Regions from separate parts of the Brevibacillus sp. NRS-1366 genome, predicted to be linked through region 3. Evidence: predicted binding sites of a transcription regulator. Region 3 holds the regulator's gene; each other region holds the start of a gene.
What was found. The regulator LexA, encoded in region 3, represses DNA repair genes until DNA is damaged. The targets are predictions, from matches to a motif close to CGAACATATGTTCG.
Positions count from the first base shown of each region.

Region 1: the regulator LexA is predicted to act here: its motif matches at 5,409-5,422, upstream of uvrB (excinuclease ABC subunit UvrB).
Region 2: the regulator LexA is predicted to act here: its motif matches at 971-984, upstream of ACIFQN_RS13610 (YolD-like family protein).
Region 4: the regulator LexA is predicted to act here: its motif matches at 1,460-1,473, upstream of dinB (DNA polymerase IV).

Region 1 is NZ_JBITPN010000063.1:74,163-82,104, forward strand. Features, by position in the region: gene ACIFQN_RS34465 (S41 family peptidase) at 1-1,058, shown strand, start outside; gene ACIFQN_RS34470 (PDZ domain-containing protein) at 1,168-2,436, shown strand; gene ACIFQN_RS34475 (hypothetical protein) at 2,607-4,322, shown strand; gene ACIFQN_RS34480 (flagellar hook assembly protein FlgD) at 4,389-5,321, opposite strand; gene uvrB (excinuclease ABC subunit UvrB) at 5,502-7,478, shown strand; gene uvrA (excinuclease ABC subunit UvrA) at 7,494-7,942, shown strand, end outside.
Region 2 is NZ_JBITPN010000019.1:249,916-257,857, reverse strand. Features, by position in the region: partial or broken rRNA gene ACIFQN_RS13645 (23S ribosomal RNA) at 1-43, shown strand, start outside; tRNA gene ACIFQN_RS13640 (tRNA-Ser) at 96-186, shown strand; tRNA gene ACIFQN_RS13635 (tRNA-Met) at 198-274, shown strand; tRNA gene ACIFQN_RS13630 (tRNA-Trp) at 276-349, shown strand; tRNA gene ACIFQN_RS13625 (tRNA-His) at 386-461, shown strand; tRNA gene ACIFQN_RS13620 (tRNA-Cys) at 468-541, shown strand; tRNA gene ACIFQN_RS13615 (tRNA-Arg) at 547-623, shown strand; gene ACIFQN_RS13610 (YolD-like family protein) at 1,199-1,540, shown strand; gene ACIFQN_RS13605 (hypothetical protein) at 1,712-1,969, opposite strand; tRNA gene ACIFQN_RS13600 (tRNA-Leu) at 2,349-2,433, shown strand; gene ACIFQN_RS13595 (glycosyltransferase family 2 protein) at 2,722-3,960, shown strand; gene ACIFQN_RS13590 (TIGR01212 family radical SAM protein) at 4,147-5,115, shown strand; gene ACIFQN_RS13585 (glycerophosphodiester phosphodiesterase) at 5,167-5,901, opposite strand; gene ACIFQN_RS13580 (YjcZ family sporulation protein) at 5,992-6,114, opposite strand; gene ablB (putative beta-lysine N-acetyltransferase) at 6,270-7,115, shown strand; gene ACIFQN_RS13570 (PucR family transcriptional regulator) at 7,119-7,942, opposite strand, start outside.
Region 3 is NZ_JBITPN010000022.1:321,011-328,952, reverse strand. Features, by position in the region: gene ACIFQN_RS18290 (hypothetical protein) at 1-682, shown strand, start outside; gene ACIFQN_RS18285 (nucleoside hydrolase) at 672-1,232, shown strand; gene ACIFQN_RS18280 (NUDIX hydrolase) at 1,264-1,668, shown strand; gene ACIFQN_RS18275 (DUF4269 domain-containing protein) at 1,681-2,256, opposite strand; gene ACIFQN_RS18270 (DUF456 domain-containing protein) at 2,398-2,883, shown strand; gene lexA (transcriptional repressor LexA) at 2,943-3,566, opposite strand; gene yneA (cell division suppressor protein YneA) at 3,725-4,063, shown strand; gene ACIFQN_RS18255 (DUF896 domain-containing protein) at 4,138-4,335, shown strand; gene crcB (fluoride efflux transporter CrcB) at 4,423-4,788, shown strand; gene ACIFQN_RS18245 (HelD family protein) at 4,829-7,069, shown strand; gene ACIFQN_RS18240 (HesB/IscA family protein) at 7,133-7,435, opposite strand; gene ltaE (low-specificity L-threonine aldolase) at 7,550-7,942, shown strand, end outside.
Region 4 is NZ_JBITPN010000022.1:588,122-596,063, reverse strand. Features, by position in the region: gene ACIFQN_RS19630 (hypothetical protein) at 1-341, shown strand, start outside; gene ACIFQN_RS19625 (AraC family transcriptional regulator) at 526-1,410, shown strand; gene dinB (DNA polymerase IV) at 1,531-2,772, shown strand; gene ACIFQN_RS19615 (hypothetical protein) at 2,772-3,164, shown strand; gene ACIFQN_RS19610 (HpcH/HpaI aldolase family protein) at 3,499-4,272, shown strand; gene ACIFQN_RS19605 (Na+/H+ antiporter NhaC family protein) at 4,308-5,789, shown strand; gene ACIFQN_RS19600 (PLP-dependent aminotransferase family protein) at 5,815-6,999, shown strand; gene ACIFQN_RS19595 (cysteine desulfurase-like protein) at 7,064-7,942, shown strand, end outside.

The DNA.
Region 1 (7,942 bases), on a different contig from region 3:
TTAAGGATTCACCAGCAGAACGTGCAGGACTTCGTCCGAACGACCAGATCTTGAGTGTCAATGGTGAGTCGCTTGAAGGGTTGGATTTACATCAGGCAGTTACCAAAATCCGCGGACCTAAAGGGACAAAAGCGGTATTAAAGGTAGTTCGTGCAGGTGTAGCGGAACCGATCACGATTGTATGTGTTCGTGACGATATTCCAATTGAGACAGTAAACAGTCAAATTATCGAGAAAAACGGTGTAAAAGTCGGCGTAATCGGAATCACCCAGTTCTCTACCGAGACAGCCAAACACTTCAAGGACCAACTGGCTTCCTTGGAGAAGAAGGGAATCGGCGGATTGGTGATTGACGTTCGTGGAAACCCTGGCGGCTATTTGCTCGCCGTGAAGGAAATTGGGGAAGTACTCGTGCCGAAAAAGGGCATTATTGTCCAGATTGAATACGGCGCCGGCGGACAACAAAAAGAAGAGTATCGCTCGACTACTGATGCAGCCAAGCCTTATCCAATTTCACTTTTGATTAACGGCGGAAGTGCCAGTGCATCGGAAATTCTCGCAGGAGCACTGCGTGATAGCGGGAACTACAAGCTGGTAGGCGAGAAGAGCTTTGGTAAAGGCACCGTCCAGAGCACGATGGAAATGACAGACAAGAGCCAACTGAAGCTGACCATTGCGAAATGGGTCACGCCAAAAGGCGATTGGATTCATAAAAAAGGAATCGAACCAGATTTCAAAGTAGATCAACCAGCGTATTTCAATGCTACACAGTTACCGGCGGATAAAGATTTAGCCCGCGATATGGCAGGCAATGATGTGAAGAACCTGCAGCTCATCTTGACCGGATTGAATTTGTCACCGGGACGAGATGATGGTTACTTCGATGAAAAAACAGAGCAAGCAATCAAGCAGTTCCAAACCTCGCGTAAATTGACAGTGACAGGCAAGGTAGACGTGGCGACTCGTACACAGCTTGAAGAGAGCTTGCGTGAAGTCATGCGTAAACCGGAAAATGATCTGCAATTGCAGAAAGCACTAGAAGTCGTCAGTCATAAGTAACCAAAATAATCCATCTTTCTAAGGCAGGGAATCCCCTGACATTCGTAGAAATGGTAACCACGGTAAATCACATGCCGTGGTTTTTCTTTTTCCATTTGAGGTGAGGCAATTGGCGATACAGGCAGATATGCTCTTTCTAGCATATGGATTTGCTGCTTTTTTTCTCAACCCAGTTTTCTATGTCTTTCTCGTCTTCATTTATCTGCATTACAGGCGGCAGATGAATTTGGAAAGACAGTTGTTCGCTGCACGTATCCAGTCGCCGCTTCTTTCCACGATCCGGTCTGTGGGGATGGGATTAGCAGGTGGATTGATTATTTCCTTGCTTGCAGCAGGGCTGGGTGTTGTTGTACAGTCACAGGATTTGTGGATCTTATGGGGATTGGCTTTTCTTTTAGCGCTGATCCGTTTACGGTTTCTCTGTTTCGCGTATGCAGCAGGCTTGCTGACGATTTTACACGCAATCGCGCAGGTCGTTCCTCAGATGATGGATGCTCCTGGAATCGGTGTCGTGTGGGAAATGATTCGTCAGGCTAAGCCGTTGCCGCTTTTGGCGTTGGTTGCGATCATGCATCTGATGGAGGCGGTCCTCGTACGCTGGAATGGCGGACGCGATGCATCACCTTTGTTTGTGGAAGGACAGCGTGGTCGGATTGTCGGGGCGTATTTGCTGCATTCCTTTTGGCTGACTCCATTAGTTTTGTTTGTCCAAATGGAGCCAGGGGCATTAAGCGGCTCGCTTTATCCGGGATGGCCGTTCTTTTCGCCAGGAGCAGCTTCCTTTGGTTTGATGCTGCTGCCTACTGTTACGGGTTTCTCTGACATGACCCAAACGACTACACCCCTGAAAAAGGCAGAACAAATCGCGAAGCAATTGGCGATTTATGCAGTAGTCTTGCTTGCACTGACTGCACTAGCTGCATGGTTCTGGCCGCTGGTGGTGCTTGCTGGGGCGTATGCGCTTCTTGGACACGAAGGCTTGTTTTTCCGGAGTCAGTATCAGGAGAGACAGCGTACGCCGTATTTCATCCAGTCCTCTCGCGGAGTCAAGGTAATGGGCGTGATTCCAGGTACACGAGCAGAAGAAATTGGCATTTTACCGGGAGAAATCATCGTCAAGGTAAATGGCATTCCTGTTCGGAATAAAGAAGATCTGTACCCAGCGCTGCAAGCTAATTCAGCGTTTTGCAAAATGGAAGTCCTCACACATGGTGGGGAGTTGAAGTTCGTGCAGTGCGCTGTCTATGCGGGTAATCATCATCAATTAGGCATTATTGTCGTACCCGACTCGACTACGCGCGTTTTTGTAGACTTGAAGCGTGCCAGTGTCGTACAGCTGATCAAACAGAAGCTGGAAAAGCTGAATATCGGAGCATAATCGAAAGACCGGGTGAGATGATACGCGCTACGTAGTGCGGCCTTCTCTTCCGGTTTTTTCATTGCTTTTCAGACTCAATCATCCATTAAAAATTTTTTTGTTGAATAGCCTGTTTATTCTGAAACTATTTGCGCCATCACGCGTCTCAATCAAAGAGGAAAAAAGAGGGAGTGATTCAGGTCGTGCCGATCATGAAAAAACCTGTCCTGTGTGTTATGACCACAGCGCTTGTGGCAGTTAGCTTATATACAACACCTTTAGCTGGGGCGAGCGTCCAAATAGCATCCGATCCAGTCGCGAATGTTCGCACGCAGGCGGTAGTCGCAATTCCTGTGCAGGTATCAAAAGGCGTGCAGCAGCTCGTCCGTTTAGTTCCTGAGCTTTCCAAGCGGTATGTCATATTCGGCGGTGAGGTAGACGGTCCAGGTGTAAGTGGCGTACAGGTGATTTTTTCGAAAACAACTGTACGAGCAGAAGACGGCAAGGAGGATAAGGCCATCTTTGATCCGGAGACGGGTAATCTGCTGGCACTGAATTTGGAACCGAATTCATTGCTGAAACCTGCATTTCCTACTGATCAGCAAGCAAAAGCAAGAGCCCAGGCTTTCGTAACGGGCTTGCAGTCGCCAGGCAATACCTATCAGCCGAGAGAGATTACACGCGCAGAAGGGTTAATGACGGTCCGTATGGTTCGCAAGCTGAACAATGTGGTGCTAGATGATCAGTACGATGCGTTAGTCAGCTTCGATGGTACGGGGAGGCTCGTGTCATTTCGCACGTTTGACGGTAGACTTTATGACAAAATCAGTCTGACTTCCTTACCTTCGCCGCAACGGGTTCTTTCCGCTCAGCAAGCCCTTATGCGTTTCAAGGAAAGCCATCCATTGGAGCTTGTGTATCTGCTTCCTGAACAATTTGAACGAACAAACTCGGTGGAAGCAAGCTTAGCTTATGTGGTTAAGGATGGTATCATCAATCATCCATATACAGGAAGTGCCTTGGATGCTGCCAGCGGAGGGCGGCTGATTGATCTGTCGAGCAGCAATAGGCGGCCTGTTCAAACGATTAACATAATAGGGACTGGAGAAAAGTGGAGTGCCCAGAATGATAAGCAAGCAGGTGACCTTGTCCGAATACTTGTACGTAAGGAGACAGACAAATTACCTCTGTCGACCTTCGAGGAAAAGTATGGTGATGGAGAGGAACGGCGCTTCTTTATCTGGGGCCAATTTGCTGAAGGTACCAATGATCAGGATAAAAAATACAAGATCGGGGAGTTCACTCCGGGCAGCAGCAAAGACAAACGACTGCATATTCTGCTGGAAACAGATGCAAAGACTGGTCAAATGCTTCGCCTCGTCATCAAAGATGGAAATGACATAACTATCAAGACAGATAAAAAACGGGATTGGAAGGAAGCAGAGTCGCTATTGAAGCGGTTGGTCCCTTCTGGAACAAACCAGATGCGCATGAGAGACGTTGGTGATGAGACATATACGCTGATTACAGCTGATCCGTTAATCAATGGCATTCCTGTGTATCGGATGGGTCAGTGGGAGGAACAGGGGATGTACAGCTTACAGATGAATTCCGTGACGGGAGCTTTAGAGGAATTGACAATGGATTCTCCGTCCAGTCTGATTGCTCCTGCCAGGTCCAAGGCAATTGCGGAGAAGGTAGCTGTGGATCAGTTGCTAAAGGTTTTTCCCCTCGAGCTGACCTATATTCATCAGAAAAACCTGCATACAGGAGAGATTAGCTGGAAGCTGGGCTATGATCTTTCTTTTCGTCAGACTCGCTCACATTGCTTTTGCGGGGGTGAAGCCAAAGTCGATTTGACTGTTTATTTGGATGCAGTGACAGGCAAGGTAATCGTCAACGAATAAGCAATTTCATTTTTTCAGTGAAAAAGCCGCCTCTTTCGTGAAAAGGAAAAGCGGCTTTTATTCGATTTATGAGTTGGCTTCGAAGCCGTTAATTTGATTCAGCGCTACCTTTTTGCCATCCTCGAGTACGAACTCCACGAGTCCATTTTTCATGCTGACCGCTTTGATGATACCCGACAGGCTGTTGGTAGAAGTCGAGCCATCCGTATTGGTTTGCGACTCTGAATAGGTGATGGTGAAGCCAATCATTTGAGCGTACTGAAGCGAGTTGCTCATTGACTTACTTTCCGGTTTTACTGTCATGCCGACGATTTCATCCAGTTTTACGGTTGCGCCATTTTCCAACTGGAACTGGGCTGAACCATTCTTCATCGTAAAGCCGGTAATGACGCTGTTTACGACTTCATCTACCTTCGAGATGTCGTCCGTAGTAGCCGGATTGCCGTCTTTATCCACTTCTTTGGATGTTTTATAGGAAATCTCATTGCCGATCATTTCCATAAATTTCAGGCTGTTATTCAAAGCATTCCCTGTCATGCCTTGAGACTCAAGCCCTTTGATATTAGACAATGGGATCGGTGTAGATTCACCTGCCAGGCGGAAGTAAATCTTGCCGCTGTCCATATAGACAGCTTCGATCACGCCGTCTTTTGTCTCAGTGGACGTTTCGCCTGTGAGTTCATCTTTGGTCGTGAGCGAGTAGGTAGCTGTACGTCCAACGAGGGACTCATATTTCTCCAAAGTCAGCATGCTGTTATTGGATTGCTCCATCAGCGTCGCCACTTTTGTCATTTTTTCAACCATGGTCATCATGCTGGTTTGCTGGATGAATTGGGAGTTGTCCATTGGGGACATCGGGTCCTGATGCTTCAATTGTTCCAGCAAAAGCTTCATGAAGGCATTGTTATCGAGCTCCGTTGTGAACTCTTTTTTGCCTTGATAGCTCATGTGCGGCTGTATATAGGGATTATTTTTAACGGGTGTTCCGATATCTGACATGTCGATCCTCCCTGAAGATGGCGAGTGTAACCGTGCGTACTTTACTTCCATTATGTATTATCGGTAAAATCTGGCGTAGGATGAAGACAAACATTTGTTCGAATTTCTGGCTTATAATCACCCTAATTGTGTTATAATGGAAGATAGAAACAGTTATGCAACGAGGAGATGAACGAGGGAATGGAGCGTTTTGAATTGGTATCGGAGTATCGACCGTCCGGTGACCAGCCGACTGCCATTGCCGAGCTGGTGGCAGGTATACAGGCGGGTAAACGGCACCAGACACTGCTGGGTGCGACGGGTACGGGAAAGACTTTTACAGCCGCCCAAGTCATTGCCCAAGTGAACAAGCCGACATTGGTGATGGCGCACAACAAGACATTGGCTGCTCAGCTATGTGCGGAGTTCAAGGAGTTTTTCCCCAATAACGCTGTAGAATACTTCGTCAGCTACTACGACTACTATCAACCAGAAGCATACATTCCCCAATCGGATACGTTTATTGAAAAAGACTCAAGCATCAACGACGAGATCGATAAGCTGCGCCACTCGGCGACCAGTGCATTGTTCGAACGGCGCGATGTTATCATTGTCGCATCGGTCTCCTGCATTTACGGTTTGGGTTCGCCTGAGGAGTACCGGGAGCTGCTCTTGTCCTTGCGTGTAGGCATGGAAAAAGGACGGGATGAGATTTTGCACCGTCTGGTCGATATCCAGTACACACGCAATGACATCAACTTTACCCGTGGTACTTTCCGTGTGCGTGGCGATGTTGTGGAGATTTTCCCTGCATCCCAAAGTGAACAGGCGATCCGTGTTGAATTTTTTGGAGACGAGATTGAGCGGATCACGTCCATTGACGTTCTGACCGGAGAAATTCTGGGACAGCGTGATCACATTGCCATTTTCCCTGCCTCTCACTATGTTACACGTGAGGAAAAAATGAAGCTGGCGGTCGAAAGCATCCAGAAAGAGCTGGAAGAACGACTCGCCGAATACCGTGAAGCAGGCAAACTTTTGGAGGCTCAGCGTCTGGAGCAGCGCACACGCTACGATATTGAAATGATGCTGGAGATGGGCTTTTGCTCCGGGATTGAAAACTACTCGCGTCATCTGACGGGGCTACCTGCTGGGCATGCACCATACACGCTCATGGATTACTTTCCGGAAGATTATCTCGTGATCATGGATGAGTCGCATATGACTTTGCCACAGGTGCGCGGGATGTACAATGGTGACCGTGCGCGCAAGGATGTATTGGTTGAGCATGGATTTCGACTGCCGTCTGCGCGGGATAACCGCCCACTTAAATTCGAGGAATTTGAAAAGAAAGTGAATCAAGCGATTTACGTTTCAGCTACGCCGGGACCTTATGAGCAAGATCATTGTCCAGAAGTGGTGCAGCAGGTAATTCGGCCAACGGGTTTGATTGACCCGACGATCTCTGTTCGCCCAATCAAGGGTCAGATTGACGATTTAATCGGCGAAATCCATGCAACGATTGCCAAGAATGAGCGGGTGTTGGTTACGACTCTGACAAAGAAAATGTCGGAGGACTTAACAGACTACTTAAAGGAAATTGGAATCAAGGTACGATATCTTCACTCGGATATCAAGACGATCGAGCGGATGCAAATATTGCGTTCCTTGCGCTTGGGTGAATTTGATGTTCTCATCGGGATTAATCTGCTGCGGGAAGGCTTGGATTTGCCTGAGGTATCTCTCGTAACCATTCTCGATGCAGACAAGGAAGGCTTCCTGCGCAATGAGCGCTCCCTGATCCAGACGATTGGCCGTGCTGCTCGTAATGCGGAGGGGCGCGTGATTATGTACGCAGACAAAATGACTGATTCCATGACGTCTGCGATTCGTGAGACAGAGCGCCGTCGTGCGATCCAGGTGGCCTACAATGAGAAGCATGGAATCACGCCGCAAACGGTGAAAAAGGCTGTTCGTGAAGTGATCGAGGCTACCAAAGTGGCAGAGGAAAAAGCAGATTATTTGCCACATGCAGACTTCAAGAAAATGCCGAAGAAAGATCGCATTACTGTGATCGAACGTATGGAAGAAGAAATGAAAGAAGCGGCACGCAACCTGATGTTCGAGCGTGCAGCCGAATTGCGTGACTTAATTCTTGAGCTGAAGGCTGAACTCTAAGGAGAGATTTTTTTCATGCCATTAGAACATATTGTGGTGAAGGGTGCTCGCGCCCACAACCTGAAAAATATTGATGTAGTAATCCCGAGGGACAAATTCGTCGTACTGACGGGTTTGTCCGGTTCGGGTAAGTCTTCCCTTGCTTTTGATACGATTTACGCTGAGGGACAACGCCGTTATGTAGAATCTCTTTCTGCCTATGCCCGTCAATTTCTTGGGCAAATGGACAAGCCGGATGTCGATTCTATCGAGGGACTTTCGCCTGCGATCTCTATTGACCAAAAAACAACGAGCCGCAACCCTCGTTCCACAGTAGGGACTGTTACGGAGATCTACGACTATCTGCGTCTATTGTATGCACGGGTCGGTAGACCAATCTGCCCAAACCATGGCATCGAGATCCAGTCGCAAACCATTGAGCAAATGGTTGATCGTTTGCTGGAATTCCCGGAGCGTACAAGAAT
Region 2 (7,942 bases), on a different contig from region 3:
CACGTGGAGCTGACGAATACTAATCGGTCGAGGACTTATCCACACAACCTTAGCAAAAATCATGCATATCTAGTTTTGAAGGTGCATATTATCACGGAGAGTTACCCAAGAGGCCGAAGGGGACGGTTTGCTAAACCGTTAGTATGCGCAAGCGTAGCGAGGGTTCGAATCCCTCACTCTCCGCCATTTTTATTTTTGGCGGCGTAGCTCAGCTGGTTAGAGCGTTCGGTTCATACCCGAAAGGTCGGGGGTTCGATTCCCTCCACCGCTACCAAAGGGGCATAGTTTAAAGGTAGAACGAAGGTCTCCAAAACCTTTGGTGTGGGTTCGATTCCTACTGCCCCTGCCAGAGGAACCTACATCTACTACCAACGTAATAATCATGGCGGTCGTGGCGAAGGGGTTAACGCACCGGATTGTGGCTCCGGCACTCGTGGGTTCAAGTCCCATCGATCGCCCCATATAATGGGAGTATAGCCAAGTGGTAAGGCACGGGTCTGCAAAACCTTCACCCCCGGTTCAAATCCGGGTACTCCCTCCAAATGTGTCCCAGTAGCTCAGCAGGATAGAGCAACGGCCTTCTAAGCCGTCGGTCGGGAGTTCGAATCTCTCCTGGGACGCCATCGCTATTAAAACCGGGTCATATCAACGTTTGTCAGACGTGAATGGTTCCGTCAGGCCACTCGAAAAGTCAACGATCACACGGTCTGCGAACGGGAGATAGCGGGAACCATACGGTCTAGAACGTCAGACAACGCGGTTATTTCGGTCAAAAAGGACCTCCTACGGACTCAAGTTATCTATTTGAGTGTGAAGGAGGTTTTTTTCGTGAAAGAGGACCCACGAAAAGGTAGTGAGCTTGTGCGGAAACTTACGCAGACAGTTTAAGTAGACGTACCCATTTAGCGGACTGTACCCGTTTAATGGGTATTTTTTTGTGTTGATTATCAAGATTTATGAGTATAATATGGGAACTAATGTTCGATAATGGGGGGGACGCGATGATTGATACGATCACAGTTGCGGTAGAAAACGTTGAAGGTCTACGGTCTATGAGTTATGGGTAAAGACAGGCCGAAGTCGTGGCGGCATCATGACGGTGCTTGACGTACTGGCGCGAAGAGTATATCGAGTGGCAGCGATCAGAGCCGGATCGGATGACCGTAATTAAAGCATAGGAACGAAGGAGACGGTAACTTTGGCGAAGAAAATTGACAACTTATTCGGATCACTGCGGATGGTGTTACCTGAACATCGGGCGGCCATTATCGATTTGGAGGCAGAACGCGGGCTTATCGAAAAGCCGTCCGTTGAGGATGACGAGTTCGGCGAAATGTGCTTCCGTGTGTACGACAGCACGCAATATGATTACGCAATTAACGTGAGATGGTTTGTGCCTAAAGGGCGGCTGGGAACGATTGAGGAGGCGTGGGGCGTAGTTCACGAGATTGATGCGGTGAGGAGGCGGTTCAAGCTGGTGAGCGATTGGGATTCGCAATGGGTGACCGTGGAGGACCTCGTGAGTGTTATGAAGTGCTAACAAATTTATCGACAAAATTAGTTAGAAAGCGATGTATATAATAAGGAAGAGACGCGTCTTTAAGAAGATTTAACGGCACAGCTCGCCTCCTCTCGATCTCTCAGTAGATGGAGAGGAGGTTTCTTATAGGGACGGATGGCAAGCAAATAAAGCAGTACGCCTGACTGTGCCTCAGATAAAGGGATTATAATAATAGAGCCCGTGCAGATAGCGTTTTTCTGCTTTTTCCATGGCGATAGCCTTCTCATCCTCCAAAGAGGCCCTAAGCTTCGCCCAATACTCAGGTGTTGCATCGCTTAAGTCGACAGCCTGTGGGTCCCCTACAAGATTGCGAATCAGTTGCCAGTCATCAGGATGCTCGTATTGCTTCATGCCACCTCCAATCAAGCGAATATCATGCAGCAGAAGCTTAATGTCCTCAGGAATCATAATCGTCCCCCACAAACTTTTTTTGACTGGATGCGTTCATATTCATAGTCTTTACCACCACAGGTAATAATTTGTCTAATTTCAACAAAAGTATGTAAGAAAACGTAAGAAACAGCATTTTCTAGGTCCGTATAATGTGACGAAACAATGATATTTTTGTGGAAATTGGATTCCATAATTGACAGATGATTCGACACAAAAAAACATGATTTTACAAGAATAGGAAATAAACAAAGACTTCGTCACCTGGCATTATTTTTTAAATGCAAAATGGGTAATTGGATGTCTGAAAGTTGTATTGACTTCATAAATTGGATTGTGTATACTCAATTCCGTGATTCATGTCAACCGGAATGAAATGAACTTTTGATAGATCTTAGCGGTCGTGGTGGAATTGGCAGACACACCATCTTGAGGGGGTGGCGGGGCGACCCGTGCGAGTTCGAGTCTCGCCGACCGCACCATCATATATGCAGATACCGTCGATAGATGTTCGTGATCATTAACCAAATCGAGCCTTTCTTTGACAAGGGCTTTTTTTTCTGCTCGTCGTCACGGGATGTCGAATAGAAAGAATGAAAGGTGGGAAAGGTGATAGCAGTGCCTTCATTTTTTCCCACTTTTGGGTCATTGCGAAGGAATCACATTTGATGTACACTGCCAAGTGAGAGAAAAACAATAGAGAAATTTTGGAAAAACACTACCTGGATCAGATCTGACCCAAATCTGGTTTAGGTCGAGGAGAAGAACCCATGAGTGTAATTAGAGAGATCATTGAGGGATTATTCATCGGATTTAGTTCAACAGTAGGAGTAGTAAGCACGTACCAAACCCTGGTTTCATGCGCAGGACTGTTCCGCAAAAAGGAACAAGTAACAAATGAACCACAGAAAACTTTTGCCGTACTAGTAGCAGCACACAATGAAAGTGCCGTTATCGCACCGTTGATTGAAAACCTGAAAAAACTGGACTACCCGCGTGAGATGTACGACATTTTTGTCATCTGTGACAACTGTACAGATAACACTGCACAGATCAGTCGGCAACACGGAGCCTACGCTTGTGAGCGTTTTGATACGTCCAAGCGCGGTAAGGGCTTCGGGATTGAATGGATGTTGGAAAACCTCTGGGCAAGACCTAAGCAATACGATGCCGTTGTCATGTTTGATGCAGACAACCTTGTAGAGAAAAATTTCTTGCGTGTCATGAACGACCGTCTCTGCAAAGGGGCGCGAGTAATCCAGGGCTACTTGGATTCCAAAAACCCGTTCGATTCTTGGATCACGCTTTCGTATGCTGTAACGTACTGGTTTACGAACCGCATGTGGCAACTTGCGCGTCACAACTTGGGCCTGCCGAACACATTGGGTGGAACAGGATTGTGTATCGAGAGCAATCTGCTGAAAGAAATGGGCTGGGGAGCAACCAGTCTGACGGAGGACTTGGAGTTTGCCACTCGCTGTATTGAGCGGGGCATTTACCCAACTTGGGCACATGACACAAAAGTGTGGGATGAAAAGCCCATTGATTTGAAATCCTCAATGCGTCAACGCCTGCGTTGGATGCAAGGCCATTACGATGTGGCGGGGCGTTACATTGGATCCGTTTTGAAAAACGGAATTAAGTCCAGAAAATTGGGCATGCTGGATGCAGCCTTTTACCTGTTCCAACCGATGTACGTATTGATGGTTACCATGATGTCTCTGTTGTTCCTGGGCCGCTTTTTTGATATCGCAGCCTTGACACCAGCGGCTACGATTTTGCCAAGCTGGCTCGTATACGGTTCAACAGCAGTATTCTATTTGCTGCCGATTCTGGCGCTGTATTTGGAAAAGGTACCGCTAAAAGGATATCTCGGGCTGTTGCTATTGCCGTTCTTTTTCCTGACCTGGCTTCCGATCATGTTCTACGCGTTTTTCACCAAGAAAAATCAGGTGTGGAGCCATACCTCTCACACTCGCGCAATTCGTATCGAGGAGATCCAGCAATAACGATCCGAAATAAAAACCACAGGGGAACAAAACCTGTGGTTTTCCTGTTTTTCAAAGTGGCGAAAATAGCTTCTGATTTGGTATAATGACGTGATTAAGGAATCGAAAGTGTGTCTCGTGGCCAGAGGCACCCGGTTGCAGTTACGCCTAGAGTGACGTGGCTGTGCCATGAGGAGGAATACAGCAATGAAGGTAGTACCAAACATTTGCACAAGCGAAGTCCCACTGATGTGGGGCGATAAGCGATATCATACATGGAACCATCATTTGCGGGGGACCTTCCACGAAAAGATTTTCAAGGTTCCACTGGATGGCGGGTTCAGCTGCCCCAATCGGGATGGTAAGGTGGCAACAGGGGGCTGCACATTTTGTAGTGCCAGAGGATCTGGGGATTTTGCAGGCGATCGCAGGATGGACTTGGAACGTCAGTTTCACGATGTAAAAAATCGCATGCACGAAAAATGGCCACAAGCCAAATACCTCGGGTTCTTCCAAGCGTATACGAATACGTACGCCCCTGTAGAAGAGCTGAGAGAGATGTACGAAGTGATTTTAAAACAAGAAGGGGTAGTGGGCCTCTCCATCGCTACACGCCCTGACTGCCTTCCAGATGACGTCGTGGAGTATCTCGCCGAGCTAAACGAGCGCACATATCTCTGGGTCGAGCTGGGGCTCCAAACCGTTCACGAGCATACTGCGACATTGATCAATCGCGCACACGACTTCCAGTGCTACGTAGATGCCGTCAAGAAGCTGCGCAAGCATAACATTCGTGTCTGCTCACACATTATTTACGGTTTGCCGGGAGAGACGCATGAAGAGATGATGCAGACAGCAGAAGCAGTAGCTCATCTGGACGTTCAGGGAATCAAGATTCACCTGTTGCACCTGCTGCGCAAGACCCCAATGGTGAAACAGTATGAAGCCGGTCTATTGGATTTCCTGTCGCAAGAAGAGTACACCAAGCTGGTGGTGGACACGCTAGAAATTCTCCCGCCTGAAATGATTGTTCATCGCATCACGGGTGATGGGCCACCTGATTTGTTGATTGGGCCAATGTGGAGCCGCAAGAAGTGGGAAGTGCTGAACGGAATAGATGCTGAATTGAAAAACAGAAACAGTTGGCAAGGAAAGTTTTACGTCCCACAACCGTAATGAGATGTTTGAACAATAAAAGGGAGCCTTCTCGATGAGGCTCCCTTTCTGTTATTTATGATACGTGCGAAGAGTTTTTTTCGCTCGCCCGGGATAATTAGTAATCACCCCGTCTACACCTAATTCAAATGCTTCTTGGAGCTGACGGCCGCTGTTGACTGTCCAGCCGAGTACGCTTAAACCGTGCTTATGGGCCTGCTTTATCGTATCGGCATTTAGCTGATCATTCGGCACATGGATCTGATCAGCTTTATAACGCTCGGCTACTTCCCAAGGCTTTGCAAGTGGCCCCACATATAATAGACCAGTGGTCTGCAGCGGGTCTATTTTTTTGATTCGCAACAAACTATCGAAATTGAAGGAAGAAATAATGGTTCGCTCGGTTAATTGGAAGCGCCTGATTTGTTCGATCACCATCTCTTCTAAATGTGGCTGGTTCAACAGGAAATTTTTCATTTCGATAATAAAGCGCAGGGGTGTATCAGAAAAAGTTTGAAACACCTCGCGCAAGGTAGGAATCCGGGCTTTGGAAGATCGGGATTGAGAATCTTTGTCTGCTCGAAACCGACGCAGCTCTTGCAAGGTGTGACTCCGGACCAGACCCGTGCCAGACGTCGTACGATCTAGCTGATGATCGTGAATAACGACCAGCTTGTTATCTTGACTCAACTGCACATCCAGCTCGATTCCATCCGCACGCCGCCGAACTGCTGCGTGAAAAGCTTCCATCGTGTTTTCCGGAAAATGGCCGGAAGCGCCGCGATGGGCGTAAATGAGTGGGAGCACGTGGGCTTCCTCCCTTCAAAGACATCTCTATTACATGCATATGTAAAAAGCCCCTCGATACTACCTTTCCTGAGGGGCAACCGAAGAAACCTATCCGAGTGCAGTAAGAACAATCACCAAGAGGACAAATAGGACCAATACCAGCACGAAATCGTTGTTTCTGCCGCAGCTCACACAAACCCCCTCCTTCCCAGATGGAGCACCTTCCTTCATCCTATGACTGAATGGGGAAAATGGCGCTCATCGAATGCCCATTCGTCCTCCATATGTGCATGACAGACGCCTTTTTATACAGATTGGCAGATGACGGATATCAGGAATTTGCTACAATAAATAGCAAAATCAAATGCGTAGGAGGGAAAAGCGCCATGTTAGAGGAAAAGGCGTTGTTGGCCTCAGGTGACTTGGTCTTGGACCATCAAAATAGCCGGGTCAAGCTGCACCAGTATGATCGGACACAAATTGCACAATGGGCCAAGCGATTAAGGGAGCTGGCGATTGAGTCAGATGCCACCAAACTAATTGTTTATGGGAAAAAAGGAGATGTTCCCGCCTGGATCAAAGAGGGCTTTTCGCTGGAGGGGACCATTGATGGCTTTTTTAAAGGGGTAACGGCTTATATGCTCACGGTCTATTTAACAGAGGAACGGGCGACATCTTCAGCACCCGAGCTGGAAGAAGAAATCCTCGCACTGAGCTTGGCAAAAGCGGCTAAAGGGGAAGAGAAGGCTTTGCCTGCTGGCTATGTTTTGCGAGAAGCATCTGAGGCGGATGCAGAGGAGCTGGCACGGCTATACGGTCTCGTGTTTGCCACGTATCCTACCCCGATGGATGATCCCGGGTACATTCGGAAAACCATGTTGGAGGGTACCATTTACTTTGTCGTTGAGTCTGAGGACAGCATCGCTTGTGCGGCATCGGCAGAGGTAACAGAGCGGATGGGCTCGGCAGAGATGACGGATTGCGCGACACATCCTGAGCATGCGGGAAAAGGCCTCCTCCAGCCGTTATTTACAGCGCTAGAGCGCAGGATGGAGGAAGCCGGTATTTACTATTTGTACACATTGACGCGGGCGCAATCAGCAGGGATGAACGTAACGGCTGCAAAAATGGGGTACGAATACCGCGGGCGGCTCATCAACAACTGCACGATCTTCTCTGGTTATGAGGATATGAACATTTGGGTGAAGTCACTTCGCCCGATTCAAGAGTAAAGGCTATACGTGAGAAGGATAAAGCTGCTGCTGAAGACGACGTGCCATCAAGGCCAGTTGAAGCTGCCAACGCTGATGCGCGTCCTCCAGGCGGTAGCCTGTTTTTTCTTCGATCTGGGTGAGGCGGTATTTCAAGGTGTGACGGTGAATATATAACGCTTGAGAAGTCTGCAGACCGTTCCCATTATGCCCTAGATACACATCGAGTGTTTCCAGCAACTGTTGATTATACTTGGAGTCATAACGGATCAATGGATCAAGCAGAGGCTTCCACAGCCCAAGCATGTTTTCTTCACTTTCCCGATAGGGAAACAGAAACTGATAGCCTTGCATGTCCCGGTAATGAAGACAGTCGGGGGACGCAGCTAATAATGGATAAGCTTGCAAGGCAAACATCGCTTCCTCAGACGCGCTGACCACATCGGTCAACTGATTCCGCGGGTTGCTGATCGCGATATGCAGGGCGTAGGACGAATGGAGCCGTTCCCAGCGTGATGTGAGCTGAGCTAATAGCGAAATGCTTGTCTGATCGTCAGGCAGCACGAACAACAGACAGTGTGGACGCTCGCGCAAAAGATACGAGCGCTGGTGGCGATCACAGAGACGTCTCATCAATGTAATGACACTCTGATGAAGCTCTGCCAGCCCTGATCCATTCTCTCCCTCAACTTTTACAGCAATGACGAGATGCCTGCCCGCCGAGGGGTAACCAAGCATGCGACAGCGACTGTCTAGCTCCGCTGCGCTCATCGGTTTCCCGTTTAACAACTCCTCCACGAGATCGCCCTTCAGTCGCCATTCTGTAGCCGATACCGCACGTTCTTTTA
Region 3 (7,942 bases):
CGGGTATGATGAAATATTGGAGTCCTATCCAGATGAATCAGAGCAAATAAGGAAAATGACTTACAGAATAGGAAGCTATTTTTTAATCCCTTTCTTAAAAATGAAACGAAAGAATGAACATGTGATTCCAGAAGAATTATGGGCACGGCTTCAATCAAGCGATATTTATAATGGAGACCTTTCGCAATATCTGCATTGTAAAGTGGTCCTGGAGCTTTGGGATCATTTTGCCACAGTGCAGCATGAGAAAGATGAAGTCATAGTTCTAGAGTGCTGTTTCCTGCAAAATCCCGTCGTAACTCTAATGGCCCGTTATGGCCCGGAAAAACATCAAATCTTCCAACATATACAAAACATATCCCAAACGATAAGGAAACTGAATCCGATCGTTATTTACCTTCAACATGAATCCACCGAAGCCACTTTTGAGAGAGCAATCCACGAGAGATCAAAAGAATGGATAGAAGGTGTCTCCAAATATTGTATGGAACGTGGGTACGCCAAAAAGCATGGTCTAAAGGGTGTACCTGGCTTAGTTCAGTTTTTAGAAGAAAGGGAAAAAATCGAGCTTGAAATACTCCGTCACCTCGGTTTCACTGTGAAGCATGTTAATATCTATGACGATAACAAGGAACAATTTCAAAACGAGATGATGGCTTATTTAGACTCGCATGTGTTTTAAGAATTCAGAGCAGGCTGAATCCATAGATGATCTTCATGTCGTATCTATTGCTGCTCTGACAAATGTGGCGGCGGCGTATCTAAAAAAGCCAGAGTCTTTTTCAAAAATCAAATTGTTTTGGTTAGGCGGGGGAGCTTGGCCTACTGACGGGAAAAAATATAATGCGATGAATGATGTAGAGGCCTTGCGTATTCTGCTTGCGTCTCCTATTGAATTTCACTGGATCATAGCAGCAGGTGTCTGTAGTAAACTGAACGCTTCGGTAAGTCAATCAGAAGCTTTCGTCAAGGGAAATGGAGCCATCGGGGAATACCTGCACCAATTGCTTGTGGATATGAATAAAGGAGAAAGAGCGATCTATGATATAGGACCGATTGCTGCGATTAAAAAACAAAGCTGGTTTACAGTTGAAACAGCAAAAGCCCCTTCTGTACGAGCTGATGGAACCTATCAATTTGGTGGAGAAGGCAGAAGCATTTCCGAATACACCGACATCATGTATTCCCAGATAGTAGATGACTTTTTTCAGTTGCTTGGCAGGCAGAACTAGTAAACATGAAGATCGTTCAGGAGGAATGAATGTGTACGTCATACATGTAGATGTCGTATATGTACTACTTTACAGCGAGGCCATGGACAAAGTCTTAACCGTAAAAAATGAGAAGTTCTGGAGTCTTCCTGGTGGAAAGCGAGAGCATCAGGAAATGCTGAATCAGGCAGCGGTACGTGAGGTAAAGGAAGAAACGGGGCTCGATGTTGAGGTTAGCGATCTTTTGCATGTAAGCGAAAAAGTTATTAACGAAGAGCACGTAACCTTCATTACGTTTCGAGGAGAGATCATCGGCGGAGAGATGGGAACAACCGATTCGGAAATTCAGGAGATTACGTGGAAAACAATTGCAGAAGCCGAAGCACCAATGCCTTATCTGGGCAATATTCGTGAACTGCTAAAAAATAAAGCGCATTACGGAGTGGAAACCTCGTGACCCGAAGCCTGGCTACGAGGTTTTTATGTTACGGAGTCGAGTACGTAATTCTGTGTCGGTGAATGGTTCTAACTCTAACAACGCTTGGTAAGGATCTTCGCCGGGGATGTCAAAATAAATGGCAAAAGCGGGCTCCGTTTTGATACCTTGCTGCTTGAGTCGGCGAATTTCACGATAGGCATCTGGACCGCCTAACGAGAGTAACCGGGCTTCTATGTCCATATGACGATAGGCATTCTGTTTCGTGACAGGAACAGGCTGTGCGAACAATTCAAAACAAAAGCCGGCGTCAAAAAACTGAATCACACTGGTGAGTACCTGGTTAATTGTGAGTCGTTGTTCTGCATACCCCTGCGACTCGCCGAAAACGGTTCGTGCTTTCGATTCAAAGTCCTCAAGGTGATGACATTCACAGATAATATCCAGGTCGCTGTCATCCCTATCAATGCAAAGCGGGATCGTGCCAGCCAATACAGGAGTGTACGGCTGCAGCAGTGCCATAATGCCAGTCTGCTGGATCGCTTCCCATGCCTGCCTTTGTCGATTGGTTCCTGTACGCAAATAAGAAAGGTCGAGCCAGTCGCTCAAAAGAGTCCCTCCGTTTCAAATAAATGAGATAGGGCAAAAATCAAAGTATTACGTCTTCAAAAACTTATTGTAGCGAGAATGAAAAGAGAGTGCAACGAAATCGGTAATTAGTCGTATATGAAACAGAGGGGAGTGCAGAGAATGGAAATTTTTCTGTGGATTATCGTAGTGGCTTTGTTCGCGTTGAGCATTGCCGGTATTTTTATGCCTGTATTGCCGGATACGATCTTGCTTTGGGGCGGATTTCTGCTCTATCACTTTGTTATCGCGGAACCAGGTGCGGGTTTACCAGCTTCGTTCTGGTGGGGAATGGCTGTACTCAGTATTTTGTTGTATGGGGCGGATCTGCTGACAAATATGTATTTCGTGAAAAAATATGGCGGGTCGAAATGGTCCTCGGTTGCAGCTGCCGTGGGTATTTTTCTGGGGATCTTCTTGTTTCCACCGTTCGGCATGCTGATTCTGCCATTCGTGCTTGTTGTGCTGGTAGAATTACTCGCCCAGAAGCAGCCGATAGAAAAAGCGGTAAAAGCAGGATTTGGGTCACTGATCGGTTTTCTCGGCAGCGCTGTGGTCAAGGTCGTGCTGCAAGTAACCATGATCATTTGGTTCTTTATTGCCCTTTAGCTGGATAAGTGAAAAATAGTGGCGACAAAAAAAGGACAGCTTCGGCTGCCCTTTTTTTATTAGTGAATCAGTCTGTATACGCCAATGACTTTACCCAGGATGGAAACGTTGTCTAAAATGATCGGCTCCATCGTTGCATTTTCAGGCTGGAGACGGAAGTGGTTCTTTTCTTTAAAGAAACGTTTGACGGTCGCTTCGTCTTCCTCTGTCATGGCGACGACGATGTCACCGTTGTTGGCAACATGCTGCTGACGGACAATCACGTAGTCGCCGTCGAGAATACCAGCATCAATCATACTGTTTCCGGAAATACGAAGCATGTACACCTTGTCCGATGTCACGATGTTTTCAGGCAAAGGAAAATATTCCTCCACATCCTCAATCGCTGTAATCGGCAGCCCTGCTGTTACTTTTCCAATGACAGGCACACGAACAACGGAGTCTTCAAAATTATCTTGAAAACGATCTTCTTCCGAGAGTAATTCAATAGCGCGAGGTTTGGTAGGGTCTCTTCGGATGAGACCTTTTTTCTCTAGACGGGCCAAGTGGCCGTGTACGGTAGAGCTGGATGCGAGTCCCACAGCTTCGCCGATTTCTCGAACAGAAGGTGGGTAGCCCTTGTCTCGAACTTCTTTACGAATGAAATCAATAATGGCTTGTTGCCGGCTGGATAGTTTCGACATATAAGACACCTCAGTTTTCTCGAACATATTTTCCTATATTATACCATGGGAGCTTGCGTTCGACAAACATAAGTTCGATTATTTTGTTGACATGAACGTATGTTCTCATTTATGATGAAAACAACAAAAGGAACGTATGTTTGCAGGAGGGAATAATCATGACTGTGATGACCATTCATAACCGTTTTGAAGAACAGACAGTTAACCGCGGGCGATTCGGCATAACTAGGGGACAAGCACTTTTATTTCTAGCTACTTTTGCTCTCTTTTTTTACTTACTAACCGAACTGGTGTTTGCTTCTGGTGATTCGATGGAACTGCATGGAAAAGAAGTGACAGTTCGCTCGGGCGACAGTTTGTGGTCTATTGCTGTTCACCACAAAGAGGAAGCCAAAATGGATGTGAATGAACTCATCATAGCGATTAAAAAGGCGAATGACCTGGACGGCGTTCTCATTTATCCTGGACAGACGCTCATTATTCCAGTGTCAGAGTAACCTTCCATAGCTTGCGTGATGCCGACGATATGGTATAATGAAACGGCATTACTATAGAGTAGGAGGAACCAGCTTTGGTATCTGACGCAGAAATCAAACGCATTAATGAATTGTCCAAAAAATCTCGCGAGGTTGGTTTGTCCGAAGAGGAAAAATCGGAACAAAAAGCACTTCGTCAAAAGTACATCGACGCAGTAAAGCTTTCGCTGAAAGCGAATTTGGATTCCATCCGTTATGTGGAAGACCTTGAAGAAAATAATCCAAAACAGTAAGATTACTGTAAGAATACAACAGACATCCTTGCTTGACGCTGGGGTGTCTTTTTGTTCCGCGTGAGCTATTTCGAGGGAGGGTTTGGGATGGCGTGGGTAGCGGTAGCAATCGGAGGGGCATTTGGTTCGCTTTTTCGCTACGGGCTTTCGCTCTTGGCAAATCAACCCGGATTGCCGTTAGGTACGTGGTTAGCTAATATACTCGGTTCTTTTTTAATCGGCATCCTATCGGTTTTAGGAAAAGAGAAGGGCATTCTCTCACCAGAACTCTATTTATTATTTGCAGCAGGCGTGATGGGAGGATTCACGACTTTTTCCACGTTTTCCTTAGAAGTCGTCTCTTTTTGGGGAGAAGGACAGTTTATGCGGGGGATCTTGTATGCCTTGCTTAGTCTGATTGTTGGATTATTGTCTTGCGCGGCAGGAGTATGGATTGCCCGACAATTTCAATGACGTGTTAAGGTCAACTGATGACGTGAGAGGGGGGATGGGTGTGAGTACCCAGCACCGCGAATATGAACGGGAACAAAATAAACTGGACGAAACTATTTCTGTAATTGACAGTGAGATTACGCAATTGCGTGAAGAAATCAGGGAAGCGACCGATGATTATGTAAAACAGGTTGTAAACTATAACAAGGCGAAGGATTTGCGCTATCTAGAGGACCATGGGCGCGACAAGCCCTACTTTGGTCGCGTCGATTTCATGAAGGATGAGGTCTATGAACTAGATTGCGTCTATATCGGCAAACGGGGAATTGTTCGCAGTGATACATTTGACTCCGTCGTTGTGGATTGGCGAGCTCCGATTGCTAGCTTGTACTACTCGGGCGAGAGTAAGGATGCTTTCTATCGTATGGGGAGAGAAATCGTTCGCGGAGAAGTGACGCTAAAGCGTAATTTTGCGATTGAGGACGGAAAAATTACAGGGATATATGATGGCGCGGTAAAAGAGACGATTAACAGAGAGATGGGGCATCCAGACGATTTTTTGCAAGAAGGCTTCATTGACGAGTTTCTGGCTGCCAATCTAAATCAGGCAAATGACAGCAGGCTCAAAGATATTGTCGCTACCATTCAGTCTGAGCAAAATGATATTATCCGGGCCGAAAAAGAAAGACCGATTGTAGTCCAAGGGGTTGCGGGCAGCGGGAAAACAACGATTGCATTGCATCGGTTGTCCTATTTGATCTACAACTACCAGGACTCTATGATGTCTAAAAAGTTTATGGTCTTCGCGCCCAATAGAATGTTCCTTACTTACATATCTGAGGTTTTGCCTGAGCTAGGGGTTGATGACGTACAGCAAGCCACTTTTGTGGATTGGGCGGCGCGGCTTGTTAAACCGTTGATGCCAAAAGGCTGGCGGATTATTAGTCCAGATAAACCTCTGCAACTATTTTTTGAAGAAGGGCAGGATGAAAGGCAACAGAAGATCGCACGTCACCGGTTGCGGTTCAAAGGCTCACTTGCCTGCCGGGTTGCTTTGCAAAAATATATCGATTACGTGATCGAGACGAGGATTCCTTTTAAGAAACTGAGCTTCTTGTACAATAAGACAAAACAGGTATTTTCTATTCCGGGAGATTTTATTCGTCAAAGCTTTTTTGAGCATTTTTCCAATATGCCATACCACAGGCGTCTAGATTCCTTACGCAAACATCTTAAGCAGGAAATGAACAAGCAGCTATTTTCTCATTTACGTGAAAAGAAAATGGATCTGGATAAAGCAGGATTGGCCAAGTTTGAAAAAATGCTCGAACAAATCCTCGATACTTACCTGACTTCTTTTCCCCGACTGGAAACATTCGCGGCGTATCGTGAAATAATGAGCAGCAAAGAGTTGCTTCGCCTTCTGATTCCATCGGAAGTGGGAGATGAAGTGATTGACGATGTTGTCGAGTCCTCTACAGCTATATTATCCGAGGAGCGTATGGAAGCGGAGGATATCGCGCCGATCTTATACTTACATCATTTGATTGAGGGAATGGACAAGGCGGAACACTTTGACCACACCGTAGTAGACGAAGCACAGGATTTGAGTGCACTGGAGATCGCCGTGATTGCATTGGCAACAAAACGACATTCGTTAACCATTGTTGGCGATATCGCTCAAGGCATTCATAGCTATCGAGGAATCCATGCATGGGAAGAGTTGACGCAGGGAATCTTCGATGTGCTGCGTCCTTCCTACTTCACGCTGTCCCAAAGCTATCGTTCTACCATTGAGATTATGAAGTGTGCAAACGAAGTATTGCGGCAAATTGAATTGCCGGAAACCGTGCTTGCAAAGCCTGTGCTCCGACATGGAGATAAACCAATCATGGTGACTCCAGCCACGAAAACGGAGCTGTGGAGCGATATTTCCAGCAGAGTCAATGAATTTACCGCAGAGGGTTTCAAGACGGTTGCGATTGTGACCAAAACAATCGGAGCAAGCAAGAAGGCATTCAAAGGCTTACAGGACACCATCCCGAATCTGACCTTGCTTAGCAGCAAAGACAACCAGTTTCCTGGTGGTGCCATCGTGATGCCGGCTTACCTGACCAAAGGTTTGCAGTTTGACGTGGTGATCCTGCTGGATGTGGATACGTATTTGGACAATGAGTGGGATGCCAAGCTGCTCTATGTGGCAATGACACGTCCGGTACATCGCCTGGTCATGAGTCATCTGCATGGAAGTGAAACACCACTTTTACGTGAATTACCGACGGAGATGTACACAAAAGAATAGCGATGACAGCAAAAAACCCCCGGCCGAGATAAGAATGGCAGGGGGTGCATGCATTATTTTTTCTTAGTGATCGCCAGTATTTCCTTTGGAAGGGTTCGTGATAACAAAACCTTCTTGTGGGAGGAACAAGTAATCGAGGATAATGCCATCCAGTAGAGGCTCATCCTTCTTTACGATAACATCAATATCTTTGTCAGTGGAGATTACCTCGTCTTCTTCTGTCGGCTTGTCCAATGCCAGGCCATAGTGCGCATGGTCACCGTGCGCGTGAGTAATGTATACGCGCAGTTTCAAATCTTTGTCTTCTTCTTGTTCCATAATCGTTGTTAATTGTTTCGCTGCATTGCGCGTAATTTTTACTTTCATGGGGCAAGTCTCCTAACGTATGTAAGTGTCTCTCTCATATTAGCAAAGAGGGAAATACAGATGCAATGTTGAAAGTGTTAATCATCTGAAAGAGATAAGGGGAGAGAGGCAATCATGAAGCTGGATTTGCGCAGCGACACGGTAACGAAACCAACGGAAGCGATGATTCGCGCCATGGCGGGAGCAGAAGTTGGGGACGATGTTTATCGAGAGGACCCAACCGTAAATCGCTTGGAAGAAATGGCTGCAGAATGTCTCGGTAAAGAGGCCGCCCTTTTCGTAACGAGCGGAACTCAAGGCAATCAAGTAGCCGTTCTCACGCACTGTGTGAATGGAGATGAGGTGGTCGTAGAGGCAGACTCTCACATTTTTTATTATGAGGGTGGCGCCATGTCGGCTTTAGCTGGTGTACAGACTCGTACCTTAACAGGCGTGCGCGGGGCCTTGCGAGCTGAAGATGTGGAGAAAGCCATTCGAGGTAAAAATATACACTTTCCACGGACGAAG
Region 4 (7,942 bases), 270 kb from region 3:
AGGAGGTTCGTCAGCGCTTCGAATGGAAATCGGGCAAGATGACGAGCTGGAATCCACCTGTGCCCGCTGATTTCTGGTCCGGCTTTGTTCAATCTGATGATGGCATGTATCAATATTACTGGAATGCTGGTCTGTTCCAAGGCTCTACGAAGCTTCTCCAGCAAATCGGAGCGGGAGCATGGATTCCGGGAACGCATCGCTTTATTTTCGCTGAGGCTGCAAAGGAAGGGGAGGGCATGGAGCTTTTTCAGTTTGACGCTGATCGGAAACAAAGAACGGTTCTGGTTACCGGGCTGTCTTACGGATTTTCTCTCCTAGGTCCAAGCAGTGATGGGAAGTGACTCTATGTAGCAACAGATCAGCCGCTTGCTCCTTAGCTACGGGGAAGAATCTGAATCTGCCTGTCTTGAATAGGATCAACCTCCTTTTGTTGGATATGCTTGAAAACCCTACAGAACTGTGCACGAAATGTCGGATGGGAATCAACTACTTCTGCTAGTCTATTGTTGAAAGGAGGGTGTATCTATGAATTCACTGGAACAGATGAATGCGGCTTTGAACTATGTCGAAGAAAACCTTACGAATGAGATTGATTTTAAAGAAGTAGCCAGGGTCGCTTGCTGCTCCGAGTATCATTTTAAGCGGATGTTTTCCTTTCTCGCAGGCATTACCCTCTCGGAATATATCCGGCGCAGAAGGATTACGCTTGCTGCATTTGATCTAAAAGACAGCAATACGAGGGTTATCGACGTGGCGATCAAATACGGGTATCACTCGCCAGATTCTTTCGCAAGGGCCTTTCAACAGTTGCATGGAGTCACTCCAACAGAAGCCAGGAGCCATGGACATTCGCTGAAAGCCTATCCACGAATGACCTTTCAGCTAACCATTAAAGGAGGGAACGAAATGAACTATCGCATTGAAAAGAAAGCAGCTTTTCGCATTGTTGGCATCATGAAAAGGGTGCCTTTGGTATACCACGGAGTGAATCCTGCGGTGGCTGCTATGTGGGCAAGTCTAGATCATGAGACGATCAAAAAGTGGAAGAGTCTTTCGAATGTCGAGCCCTCGGGACTGATTAGCGCCTCCACGAACTTTTCAGAAGGCAGACTGGACAATGGAGAGCTGGATCATTACATTGGCGTTGCAACGACTAAAGACTGTCCGGACATCACGGCAAAGCTTGAAGTTCCTGCCTCAACTTGGGCTGTGTTCGAAGTTGTCGGGCCGTTTCCGCAGACGCTGCAGGATATCTGGGGGCGCATCTATTCTGAGTGGTTTCCGCCCTCCAGCTACGAACTAGCCGAGGGGCCGGAAATCTTGTGGAACGAGAACAAAGAGATAACGTCGCCTACTTTTAAAAGTGAAATTTGGATACCCGTGTTGAAAAAAGAAAGCCCACGTGTATAAAGAGAAGAAATAATTACCAGAGAATTTTTCAGGGATGCAGGTATAAATACGAACGTTTGTTTGCTATAATAAGAACAGAACCAAAACAGGAACACAAGTTCTTATTCAGGGGATGATTATATGCCCAATGCGAACAAACGAATTATTTTTCTGATTGACATGCAAAGCTTCTACGCAAGTGTGGAGAAAGTGGCCAATCCCGAGCTGCGGAATCAGCCGATTGTTGTAGCAGGTGATCCAGAGAGACGCAGCGGGGTGATTCTGGCAGCCTGTCCGATCGCCAAAACATACGGAGTCGTCACAGCAGAAGCTTTGTGGCAGGCTCAGCAAAAGTGCCGCCAGCTCGTGGTTGTGCGCCCGCGAATGGAAATGTATATACGCATCTCAACGCAGATCACCCAAATTTTCGAAGCGTTTACCGACAAGGTGGAGCCGTATTCGATTGACGAACAGTTTCTCGATGTGACCGGCAGTGTTCATCTGTTTGGGGACCCGATACAAATGGCTAAGCAAATTCGCTGCCGTGTCTGGTTGGAGACGGGGATCAACTGTCGAGTGGGAATTGCAGAGAACAAAGTATTGGCAAAAATGGCCTGTGACAACTTCGCCAAGAAGCGGGAAGAGGGGATCTTTTGGCTCAAGCGGGAGGAATTATCCGACACACTCTGGAAGCTGCCGATTGAAAAAATGTTTGGGGTCGGCTCGCGGATGAAGCGCCATTTTCATCGAATGGGGATCTATCGGATCGGGCAACTGGCGGATTTGAGACCGGCCGTACTGATTCGTCATTGGGGAGTAAACGGCGAGGTGTTGTGGCGTACGGCCCATGGACTGGATGATTCGCCCGTTTCCTTGAATGTTTATGATACACAAAAAGGTATCGGTCATCACATGACGTTGCCGCGGGATTATCATACAGCCGCCGAAATCAAGGTAGTGCTGCTGGAGCTGTGCGAAGAAGTGTGTCGCCGGGCGCGGAGCAAGGAGCGAATGGGATCTGTGCTTTCAGTCGGCTGTCGCGGTGCTGACTTGGCTGCCGGGACTGGTTTTGGTCGACAGATGAAGCTGGCAGAGCAGACCAATGATGTCATGACGTTGTACGAAGCTGCTTGTCGCCTGTTCGACCGCCATTGGCAGGAGACTCCCGTCCGCAGTATCGGCGTCAGCCTGGAGCAGTTGGTTCCTGACAACGTCGTACAGCTTAATCTGTTCACGGACAATCACAAAAGTCGCTTACTGGCTCATGCGATGGACGATATTCGTGCACGCTATGGACCGGATGCTATTTTGCGTGCCGCCTCCTTGCTCAGCGCTGGTCAGGCAAAAGAGAGGGCCCGCAAGATCGGAGGGCATTACAAGTGATGGAGTCGATTTCGCCGGCAGAAGAGGGAGAGCAGGAGCTGGTGCGTTTGTATATTTTGTTTGGGCTTTTGTTTCGCGTCGCCATGGTAGACCTGAGCCAGGCTCGTATCGTACCGCTGAAGCTTTCTTATCACGAAGTATTTGATTGGCTTTTCCAGGATCTTTCCCGCTGGGCAGAGCGGCAGCACCACCAGTTGCGTCGCGGGTTGCGGCAACGCGGATGCACCGTAGTCAGCTCACAGCGCCAAGGACATATGTATGTAGTTCATTATCGGCAGCGCGGCTATCTCAGAGAAGCCATCTATTCGATCGAGGTTTTGCGTGCGGAGTGCCAGCAGCTCGTTGGACTATGGATGAAACATTATCAGCAAGGAGAGAAGACCAGTCTATGAGGGAAACCCGCCAAAAATGAAATGAGCATAAATGAGTAGGTAAGATCCGTATAACATGTACGGATCTTTTTATTTGGAAAACAAAATCTTATCAAGTTTAGAGCCCCATTCGTTCCTGCTTTTTTTACTATTCTGTCACTTTTCTTGCACCTTTGTTTTTTTATATGAATCAATCTATGTAGTATTTAAAAATAGTGTCTTTAGTTATAAACGATATCTTAGAAGAAGGCCATTTATTGTCGAAATTTTGACACACTATTAAGACAACTCCATAATTTAATTATAGGCCTATAAAAACGATTACCAAATGATGCTCTATCAAAGGGGAATTATAGTGGAAAACAACATGAAAGAAAAAATGCTCCATGGAGAATCAGTTCTAGGAACTTTTTTTGCACTTGGTGGTAGTACAGCTGTAGAGTGTTTGGGTATTTCCGGATTAGATTTTTTAGTGATTGATACGGAGCATGGTCCTTTTGATGTAGAAAGTTCTATGGATTTTATTCGTGTTGCAGAGCTAAGAGGAATCACACCATTGGTAAGAGTAAAAGATGGTTCGCGGTCTTCCATTCTTAAAATGTTAGATGTAGGTGCAAAGGGCCTCGTTGTGCCTTGCATTGAAACGATTGATCAAGTAAAACAATTAGTGGAATACGGAAAATATTACCCTACAGGTAAACGCGGTTTTACTTATGCCAGGGCAGCCGGTTATGGGTTTGAAAGTTTCACAAAGAACATGGATGAATACTTCAAGACTTGCAATGAAAAAACAATGATTCTTCCTCAGTGTGAAACGCAAGGATGCTTGAATCATATTGAAGAAATTGTCAACATCGATGGAGTTGATGGAATTTTTATCGGGCCGTATGATCTTTCTATTGGAATGGGAATACCCGCTCAATTTACACACCCAGATTTTGTAATGGCCATTGATCGAATTCTCAAAGCATGTAAAGATGCAGGAAAATTTTCTTTTATTTATTCAGCAGATTCCAGCACTGCGAAAAAATATGTAGCCGATGGATTTGATGGCGTTGCTATAAGCGTGGATGCTGCCGTATATATCAGTGGATTTAAGTCGATTATCAAAGAAGTAAGAGGCATATAATGTTGGATTTAAAACAAGAATAGGAGAAATCTACTATGCTGGAACAAAAAAAGTATTCTGTTGATTTTAGAGTGAGCAGATGGCTATCATTGCTACCGCTGTTTATTTTTATGGTAGCTTGTATTCTTTTCTTTGTTGTATTTCGTATTTATGAAATGGACGTTCTTGCTATGGGCGGGTTTATGGCGCTAATCATCGGTAGCTTGTTTGCGAAAAACATTGGAAAGTATTGGGAAAGTGTTATCAAAGGAATGTCTTCCGATATGGCCAATACATTAATTCTAATTTTGATTGTAGTCTCATTTTTTGGAAAGATGATGGCGCTCGCAGGTGTGGCGGAAGGTTTCGTCTGGGTGGGTATGCAACTGCACCTAACAGGCGCCCTTTTTACCGTGTTTACATTTATAATTGCCAGTTTGTTAGCCACCATAACCGGAACTTCAATTGGAACACTAGCTACTGCTTTTCCACTCCTATACCCTGCTGGTATTTTATTAGGTGCAGATCCGCTTTTTTTAGCAGGAGCTATTTTAAGCGGTGCTATTTTCGGCGATAGCATAGGCCCAATTTCAGACGTTACGATTGCCTCTTGTGCTACCCAAAAATATACCCGAAAAGAAGGCTTTGCAGATATTGGAGGAATGGTTCTATCACGATTACGGTATGCATTGGTAGCGGGACTGATCTCCATTGTACTTTTCTTGATTTTTGGAGGTTCAGGTCAAGAAACTGATCTTGCTGGACAAGAGTTAATCAAACAATATTCTGACCCAAGAGGGTTAATCATGTTAATACCAGTGGTCATCTTGTTGTTCGTAGCAGTGAAAAGTCAAAACATATATATAGCAGTTACGATGGGGACTTTATCCGGAATTGCTGTTGCATTGCCTCTTGGTATTCTTGAGGTGGCCGATATCTTTACTGTGCAAGACGGCAAATTAGATGGGTTTCTTATCAATGGTATTCGCAGCGTCCTAGGCACCATCGCGTTCCTAATACCATTGTTTGGGATTATGGGTGTTCTCGAAGAAAGCGGTACTATGAATGAAATCATAAATCGCTTGGCAAACAGTAAACTAGCGTCTACCGCAAGAGGGACAGAGATCATTATTATGATGGGTACAACCCTTTCAGGTATTTGTCTTGGTGGTGCCAACGGACCTGCTTGTCTTATGTTTGGACCCCTAACAGACAAGTTAGGAAAACAGAAGCATCTGCATCCTTATCGCAGAGGAAATCTATTGTCCGGATTTGCATCTACAATTCCAGTTCTAATACCATTTAGCAGTCTATTTATCATTATTACCAATGCAAATATGAATAGTTTAGTTGAAGAATTCTCATTTATTCAGCCCATTAATCCAATGTTAATACCAGTAGGTACGTTTCATCCTATCGCCCTTTTCTTAGTCTTCCTGTTTGCTGTTATTACGGGGTGGGGAAGACTTTTCGAAGGGGAAAATGGAGTAGCCTTAAAACATCCCGAAGTTGATTGTCAAAAAAAACACACAGCTTGATTCAGAAAAAGAGAGGAACGTAATTATGTATAATTTTGCAAAGCGCATGGGAGAGGTATCCGCAAGTCCAGTTCGAGAAATTTTAAAATTAATGGCAGACCCTGAGATCATATCTTTTGGTGGAGGAAGTCCTGCAAAAGAGTCATTTCCAATTGATACCATTCAAGACATCATAGATAAAGCATTGCAAGAAAATGGACACCAAGTCCTTCAATATGGCGTTACAGAAGGTTGGAAGCCTTTACGTGAAGCTTATTTAGAGCACATCGCCTATCCAAAAGGTGTGAATGCCTCATTAGAAAATGTAATAACCACCACAGGAGCAACACAGGGCATTCAATTAGCAACCGATGTATTTCTTGATCCAGGTGATGTTGTACTAGTAGAATCTCCTACATTCTTAAGTACATTAATGGTTTTCAAGAAATATTTTGTCAAATGCGTTCCTGTTGAGACAGATGAACATGGAATGATCATGGAAGATTTGGAGGAAAAGATAAAAAAATATCATCCGAAAATGCTCTATTCTATTCCGACATTTCAAAATCCTACTGGAAAAACATTACCTTTGGATCGACGTAAAAAAATTGCTGAACTAGCCTCTACCTACAATATGATGGTGATGGAAGATGATCCCTATTGCGACTTAAGATACAAAGGCGAAGCATTACCACCGATTAAATCCTTTGATCAGACTGGACATGTCATTCTTTTAAATAGTTTTTCTAAGATTATCTCGCCTGGTTTGCGTGTCGGTACAGTTTTGGCAGAGCCAGAAATCATTCAAAAAATGACCGTTGCAAAGCAGTGTGCTGATACTCATACTACTAATTTAACACAGGTAGTGTGTGCAGAATTTCTAAATCGCGGGTTATTACCAGGGCATCTGAAAGTCATTACGCAAATATATGCAGCGCGATTGAATACAATGCAAGAGGGTATTAAGAAATACTTTCCGAGTGATACCAAATATACCCAACCAGAAGGCGGTCTTTTCATATGGACAGAATTGCCTGGTGAGCCCAATATTCAAGCATTATTAGAAAGGGCAGTAGAACAACATAAGGTGGCCTTTGTTCCAGGAAAACCATTTTATATAAATCCTGAAGATGGCAGAAAATCCTTACGTTTAAATTTCTCTTCAAATACTCCGGAAACAATTGAGGAGGGCATGAAACGTTTGGGTGAATTATTTTCTGAGGTTCACTAAATTTTCAAAAATTTAATGTAAATGAAAAAAATAATTATAGTAAATTTGAATGGAGTTGTCAAAAATGGAAAGAAATTTTGATGTTGAAAAGGTTCGTGACCAATTTCCCGCACTAAATCGTACCTATAAGGGACAGCGAGTAGTCTATTTTGACGGACCAGGCGGCTCGCAGGCAGTGAAATCATCAATTGACGCAATAAGTAGTTATATGATGCGTGGTGGAGCAAATCTTCATGGTCCATTTCCAAGCAGTTACGAAACGGAAGCAATCATTGCTGAAACTAGACAAACGGTGGCCGCTTTCCTCGGCGCACAGCCTCAAGAGATAGCATTTGGAGCAAACATGACTACTCTGAACTTAGCCATCTCCCGGGCATTGTCTCGCACCTGGGAACCCGGATCTGAAATTGTGGTTTCCGAACTTGACCACCGCGCCAATGTTGATCCGTGGTTGTTAGCAGCTCGAGATCGTGGGGTAAATGTGAAGTGGTTGACTGTGGATAAGGAAACATTGACTTTAAATCTGGACGAGCTAGACAGTGTGATTACTGAGAAAACAAAGTTAGTCGCACTGGGCCTCTCTTCTAATGCTGTTGGCACAGTATCCAATGTCAACAAGGTTGCAAAAAGAGCGCATGAAGTAAACGCCGTTGTAGCAGTGGACGCGGTTCACGCCGCACCTCATATTGTGATTGACCGCGACGAACTCGGTGCGGATATCCTTCTTTGTTCTGCTTATAAGTTCTTTGGACCGCATGTCGGTATTGCGGCAATCAGAAATGATCTGTTTGAGCGCCTAGAGCCTTATAAGTTACAACCCGCACCCACGTACATGCCTGAAAAACTAGAAAACGGCACCCAAAATCATGAAGGCATTGCGGGTGTTAATGGGGCCATTCATTTTATCTCTACACTTGGGCGGGGTGTCACGTTACGTGAGAAG